DNA from 2 places in the Janthinobacterium sp. GL_088 genome. Region 2 is predicted to be linked to the other one. Evidence: predicted binding sites of a transcription regulator. Region 2 holds the regulator's gene; the other holds the start of a gene.

Region 1 (3,414 bases), 1.0 Mb from region 2:
CCAGCTGGGCGCGCTTTTCCAGGGTTTCCGCCACTTGCACCAGCGCGCGGCTGGGCTCATCGTCGTTGCCGGAAGGGATGTCGAGATAGCTGAACGCCACGCGCACGGGCGTGCCATGGATGGTGTCGTTGCGAAACAGCACCATGCCGCTGCGGTATTTGTCGGCGTCCTGTGGCGGGGGCAAGTCGCGGTCGCCGTCCAGATATTCGCCGCGCGGACCCACTACCAGGTAATACAGGGTGTCGATATCGTCGCCGCGCAGGAAGTCGCGGCCGCTATTACTGCTGTTCTTTTCCGGCACGCGGCGCAGCATGGCGCCGTCGGCCTGCTTGACCTGCTGCGTCAGCACCGTCACGCTGTCTTCCAGCGCATGGTCGAACGGCTGATTGGCGATGCCCTTGGCCACCAGGTAGGTGATGGCAATGCTCATCGGCCACAGCAGCAGCAAGGGCGCCAGCATCCAGTCGAGGATTTCGCCGAACAGCGAATGCTCGATGGTGTCATCCTGTTCCGTGGTGGGCGGCTCGAACCAGTCGTCGTCTTCTGGCTCGTCCGCTGGCGCCTCGCGCGCCTTCACTTGCTGGCGGGTCCGCTGGCCGGGCTTGCCGACTCGCCCGCTTCAGCGTTCAGGCGCGCCGTTTCCGAGTATTTTTCCAGGCAATAGCCGAGGCCGCGCACGGTGGCGATGCGCACGCCGCCCACTTCGATCTTCTTGCGCAAGCGGTGGACATACACTTCGATGGCGTTGTTCGACACTTCTTCGCCCCATTCGCACAGGTGGTCGACCAGCTGCTCTTTCGAGACGAGGCGGCCGGTGCGGCCAAGCAAGATTTCCAGCAAGCCCAGTTCGCGCGCCGACAGGTCGAGCATCTGGTCGTTGATGTAGGCGCTGCGCCCCACCTGGTCGTAGCTGAGGGGGCCATGCTTGATGATGGTGGCGCCGCCGCCGGCGCCGCGGCGCGTCAGGGCGCGCACTCTTGCCTCCAGTTCCGACAGGGCGAACGGCTTGGCCATATAATCATCGGCACCGAGGTCGAGGCCATTCACGCGTTGCTCGATGGAATCGGCGGCCGTCAGTATCAGCACGGGCAACAGCGAGGCGCGCGCGCGCAGGCGGCGCAGCACTTCCAGGCCGGACATTTTCGGCAGGCCCAGGTCGAGGATCAGCAAGTCGAATTCCTGGGTGGACAGGGCCGTATCGGCCTCCTGGCCCGTCTTGACGTAGTCGATCGCATAACCGGACTGGCGCAGCGAGCGGGTCAGGCCATCGGCCAGCACGCTGTCATCTTCGGCAAGTAAAATACGCATGGTGCACTTCCTATGCTTGCGGCGGTAGAAGTTTGTATTGTGTTTCATTTTCCGCAAGGTGGCGAGTTTTTGTGAGAAACCAGGCTTGTATTGATCTGTTTCAAAACAAATCCACGTTCCGCTTGCATTGATCACTGTTTTTTTATACAGTACTGTCTGTGTAAAGAATTTAACCCACTGGCGCTATCGCAGGCTGCACGGTTCACGTAGATGCGTCTCGTGAATCCGCACCTGTAGAACGGCTGAAAGAACATATGGACGATAAAAAAGCTGTAGTACCCGCATCGGAAAAAGCCAAGGCGCTCGCCGCCGCACTGGCGCAGATCGAGAAGCAGTTTGGCAAAGGTTCGGTCATGCGCATGGATGCCAGCGCGGCGATCGAAGAAGTGCAAGTCGTGTCGACCGGTTCGCTCGGCCTCGATATCGCGCTGGGCGTGGGCGGCTTGCCGCGCGGCCGCGTGGTGGAGATCTATGGTCCGGAATCGTCGGGTAAAACCACCCTGACCCTGCAAACCATTGCTGAAATGCAAAAACTGGGCGGCACTTGCGCCTTTATCGATGCCGAGCACGCGCTGGACGTCGGTTACGCGCAAAAGCTGGGCGTGAACTTGCATGAATTGCTGATCTCGCAACCGGACACGGGCGAGCAGGCGCTGGAAATCTGCGACGCCCTCGTGCGTTCGGGCAGCGTCGACCTCGTCGTCATCGACTCCGTAGCCGCACTGACGCCACGCGCCGAGATCGAAGGCGACATGGGCGACTCCCTGCCAGGCCTGCAAGCACGCCTGATGTCGCAAGCTCTGCGCAAGCTGACCGGTTCGATCAACCGCACGAATACCCTGGTCATCTTCATCAACCAGATCCGCATGAAGATCGGCGTGATGTTCGGCAGCCCGGAAACGACCACCGGCGGCAATGCGCTGAAATTCTACGCCTCCGTGCGCCTGGATATCCGCCGCACCGGCTCGATCAAGTCCGGCGATGAAGTGATCGGCAATGAAACCAAGGTCAAGGTCGTCAAGAACAAGATCGCGCCACCGTTCAAGGAAGCGCACTTCGACATCCTGTATGGCGCCGGCACCTCGCGCGAAGGCGAAATCCTGGACCTGGGTTCGGATGCCAAGATCGTGGAAAAATCCGGTTCGTGGTATAGCTACAACGGCGAACGCATCGGCCAGGGCAAGGACAATGCCCGCGCCTTCCTGCAAGAGCGTCCGGCGCTGGCCCGTGAGATCGAAAACAAGGTCCGCGCGTCGCTGGGCGTGCGCGAACTGCCGCCGCTGGCCGCTGAAAAGCCGGAAAAAGCCGATAAAGCCGCCGACAAGGCTGCCAAGGCAGAAGCCAAGGCTGCCGAGTAAGCTGCCGTCAGCCACCATTCGCACTGGCGGATGGTGTCTGGCAAGGTGTGACCATGATCGCCGTCCCGCGCTGTTGCGCCGGGCGGCGATTGTGTTTGGGGGCTGTGATCGTGGAATGAAAGACAAGGTGGGTGTATGGCCGCAGTACAACTAAGCCTGAAGGGCAGGGCGCTCCGCTTTTTGTCGATGCGCGAGCATAGCCGCATGGAATTGCGGCGCAAGCTGCAGCGCCATGCGCAGGAGGGTGATGACGTGGAAGCCTTGCTCGACAGCCTGGAGCAAGCCAACTGGCTGTCGCAGGAGCGCTTTTCCGAGTCGCTGATCCACCGCCGCTCGGCCCGCTTCGGGAATAGCCGCATCATGGCCGAATTGCAAAGCCATGGCATAGCCGGCGAGGCGCTGCAGGAACTCAAGGCAGGCCTGGCCGAAGGCGAGACCGCACGCGCCTGCGAAGTGTGGCGCCGCAAATTTGGTGAAGTGGCGCAAGATGCCGAGCAACGCAACAAGCAGATGCGTTTTTTGATGCAGCGCGGCTTTTCGCAGCGCGCCGTGCAGGTGGCCTTGAAGGGGCTGGACCCCGACGAGGAATAAGGCTGGCCATGGCGGCCCCGTCGTGCCGCCATGAACTGCGCTCCCAAACGCCATCTGTTTCCCGTATGGCGACGCCGCGCGATCGGGTATGCTGGCGCTCGAACGCTGTGCGATGCGCGCGGCACCACTGATCGTGACAGGATGCAAGATGAGCAAC
Region 2 (3,414 bases):
AACTTCTTGCGTTTGAACAACGGGTTTTGCTGTTTGCGTTTTTCTTTAAGCTTGAGCTTATTTTTGTCGAACTTTTTACCGAATGCCATGTCAGGCTCCTGTATCTAAAATGCGCTAGTCAAAATTGACTGCACTAAAATCAATGATGTGAAACACCAAACTCTTGCTGTTGCGGCTCTTCCTGGCCAGGAAACCCGTGAACTGATATACCCCGCCCAAGCTTGCCTGACTGAACCGGCCTGAGATTTCGCCAGCGGCTAGCGCGGCAACATCAAACTCGGTCAAACGGGCAATCCCTGCTTCCATCTGCTGCGAACTGTGTTGCAATACTGCATTCACAATCGGCAGCCCTGCCGGGGTATAGCGCAATATTTCGCGCTCGGCAATGATGGCGGTGACTTGTAGCTGGTTCAGCGCACGATCCTGGTCAAGAATTAAGCTGCTGCTGCGGCTGGAGCGGCTGCTGGTGCTTCGGTGCGGTGGCTTTTGGCCGCGTCTTCGCGTTGTACCGATTTCATCATCGGCGAAGGAGCTGTTTCAGCTTTCTTCATTTTAACGGTCAGGTGACGCAACACGGCATCATTGAATTTGAATGCTGTTTCCAACTCGACCAGGGTCTCGTTGTCGCATTCGATGTTCAGGCAGATGTAGTGTGCTTTAGGCAGCTTTTGGATCGAGTAAGCCATTTGACGGCGGCCCCAATCTTCCACGCGGTGAACCGAACCGCCGCGGGTGGTTACGCTGGCTTTGTAGCGTTCGATCATCGCGGGCACTTGCTCGCTTTGGTCCGGATGGACGATAAAGACTATTTCATAATGACGCATGCAAACTCCTTCAGGTCGGATTGATAATCGCCCACCCCGGCGTCAAGACGGGTGTGGGAAGGTCAGCCGAAGATTATAACCGCCTTTTGCAAACGTTTCAATCATTCCTTCCACCAGCACCCGAAAAGCCCGTGCGCCAGCGTGCTTTCGGCCCATGGGCAAGTATTTCTTGCAAAATTCGCCGAAAACACGGAAATCCCCTTGCATAGTGGGCGATACTGTACAAAAATACAGACTGTTCATATAGACAGCATTTTAGTATGCACCCACCGCTCATGATCAAGCTGACAGCACGACAAGAACAAATCCTGAACCTGATCAAGGACGCGATTGAAAACACGGGCTTTCCTCCCACCCGTGCGGAAATCGCCAATGAACTGGGTTTCAAATCGGCCAATGCGGCCGAAGAGCATTTGCAGGCCCTGGCCCGCAAGGGCGCGATCGAGATTTCGCCCGGCACCTCGCGCGGCATCCGCCTGATCGGCGCGGCCGCCGAAGCGGCGCCGTCGAAAGTGCCGGCGGCCCTGCTGATGTCGCTGCCCCTGATCGGCCGGGTGGCTGCAGGCTCGCCCATCCTGGCGCAGGAAAACCTGGAAGCGAGCTATAACGTCGACCCGGCCCTGTTTTCGGCCAAGCCCGACTTCCTGCTGAAGGTGCGCGGCTGGTCCATGCGCGACGCCGGCATCATGGATGGCGATTTGCTGGCCGTGAAAAAAGTCGACAGCGCCAAGAACGGGCAGATCGTCGTCGCCCGCATCGGCGACGAAGTCACCGTCAAGCGCTACAAGAAGACGGGCTCCGTCATCGAACTGCTGCCGGAAAACCCCGACTTCAAGGTGATCACCGTGTCGCCGGAAGACGAGTTTGCGCTGGAAGGCCTCGCCGTCGGACTGATGCGCAGCTGGCATTAAGCTTTCAGCGTAAAAAAAGGGCCGCGACAGCATGACTGTCGCGGCCCTTTTTACATGCGCGGCTGCTTATGCATCCAGGGCGTTACTGAAATCTTCCAATAAGTCTGCTTCATCTTCGATACCCACCGACACGCGTATCAGCGATTCGGCGATGCCCATGCTGGCGCGGCGCTCGGCGCCCATCTCGTAGAAAATCGTATGGGCGACGGGAATCACCAAGGTGCGCGTGTCGCCGAGGTTGCTCGCTGGAATAGCAAGATTGAGACGATTGAGGAAATCGAAGCAGTCGATGCCATCTTTCAGCTCAAAGCTGAACAGCGAGCCATAGCTGCGGAACAAATCCGTCGCCAGCGCGTGCTGCGGGTGCGACGCCAAGCCCGGGTAATGCACGGCCGCTACGCGCGGATCGGCGGCAAGCATGGTGGCCAGCGCCAGGGCGTTCGAGCAGGTGCGATCCATGCGCAAGGCCATGGTTTCCGCGCCGACGGCGATGTGGTGCGCCGCTTCCGGGCCCAGCGAGGCGCCGAAATCGCGCAAGGCCTTCGCGCGGATTTGCGCAATGCCCCATTGTGCCGGTGCCGCCTTTTTATAATTCTCAAAGATGTTCGGATACAGCGTCCAGTCGAACACGCCCGTGTCCGTCAAGCTGCCGCCCAGCGCATTGCCGTGACCGCCAATCGATTTCGTCAGCGCATTGACGACCAGGCCCGCGCCCACCGCTTTCGGACGGAACAGGTATGGCGTCGTCATGGTGTTGTCGACGATGTACAAAATACCCTTCTCACGGCACAAGTCACCGATCTTTGCCAGGTCGGCGATCTGCGTGCGCGGATTGGCGATGGTTTCGACAAACACGATGCGCGTGGACGGCGTGATGGCGGCCGCCACGTTGGCCACGTCGGTGGCGTCGACGAAGGACACGGCGATGCCCTGCCCCGTCACCGTTTGCCACAGGCTGTTGGTGTTGCCGAACAAAAAGGCCGACGACACGACGTGATCACCGGCGCGCAGCAAGGATTGCACCACGGCGCCGATGGCGCCCATGCCGGTGGCGAAGCACAGGGTCGCCACGCCGTCCTCCATCTTGTTGACCTTGTCTTCCAGCGCGGAGACGGTCGGATTGCCCTGGCGGCCGTAGCGGAAACCCGGCTCCTTGCCCTGGAACACGGAAGCGAGCTGGCGCGCATCGGCGTAACCAAAAGCAACGGAAGTGTGCACGGGCTTGTGCAGGGAGCCGTGCTCGATGCCCTTGCGGCGGTCGTTATGCAGGATGGTGGTGGTAAAGCCGTAGTTTTTTTTATCGTTCATGATCGCAAAGAAAAAAAAGCCCGGCATCGGCCGGGCAGGTACTTATGCTTCTGTCGTCGCCAGGTTCAGGTTCAGCTGGGAACGCGGCGTATCTTCGGGCGCTGCCGCCTTCGGATGGTGGCGTGCATACTCCAGGCGATCCAGGTATTCCTGCGACACGTCGCCCGTCACGTAGACGCCATCGAAGCACGATGCTTCGAAGTTGGTCAGGGCCGGATTGACGTCGGCGATCGCCTGCTTCAGCGCGCCGATATCCTGGTAGACCAGGTAATCGGCCGTGATTTCGCGGCACACTTCTTCCGTCGTGCGACCATAGGCGATCAGTTCGTCGCGCGTCGGCATGTCGATGCCGTACACGTTCGGGTAAATCA

Evidence for each region. The regulator LexA, encoded in region 2, represses DNA repair genes until DNA is damaged. The targets are predictions, from matches to a motif close to ACTGTATNNNNATACAGT.
Region 1: a site for LexA is predicted at 1,442-1,459, ahead of recA (recombinase RecA). Genes of this name have one in related genera too.

What each region holds. Positions count from the first base shown of each region.
Region 1 is NZ_CM174453.1:6,134,575-6,137,988, reverse strand. Features, by position in the region: gene AC3IQ7_RS27450 (sensor histidine kinase) at 1-577, opposite strand, end outside; gene AC3IQ7_RS27445 (response regulator) at 574-1,308, opposite strand; gene recA (recombinase RecA) at 1,563-2,666, shown strand; gene recX (recombination regulator RecX) at 2,802-3,257, shown strand; gene AC3IQ7_RS27430 (methyltransferase regulatory domain-containing protein) at 3,406-3,414, shown strand, end outside.
Region 2 is NZ_CM174453.1:5,117,258-5,120,671, forward strand. Features, by position in the region: gene rpsR (30S ribosomal protein S18) at 1-89, opposite strand, end outside; gene priB (primosomal replication protein N) at 115-414, opposite strand; gene rpsF (30S ribosomal protein S6) at 435-824, opposite strand; gene lexA (transcriptional repressor LexA) at 1,100-1,735, shown strand; gene AC3IQ7_RS22810 (cystathionine gamma-synthase family protein) at 1,802-3,043, opposite strand; gene purF (amidophosphoribosyltransferase) at 3,086-3,414, opposite strand, start outside.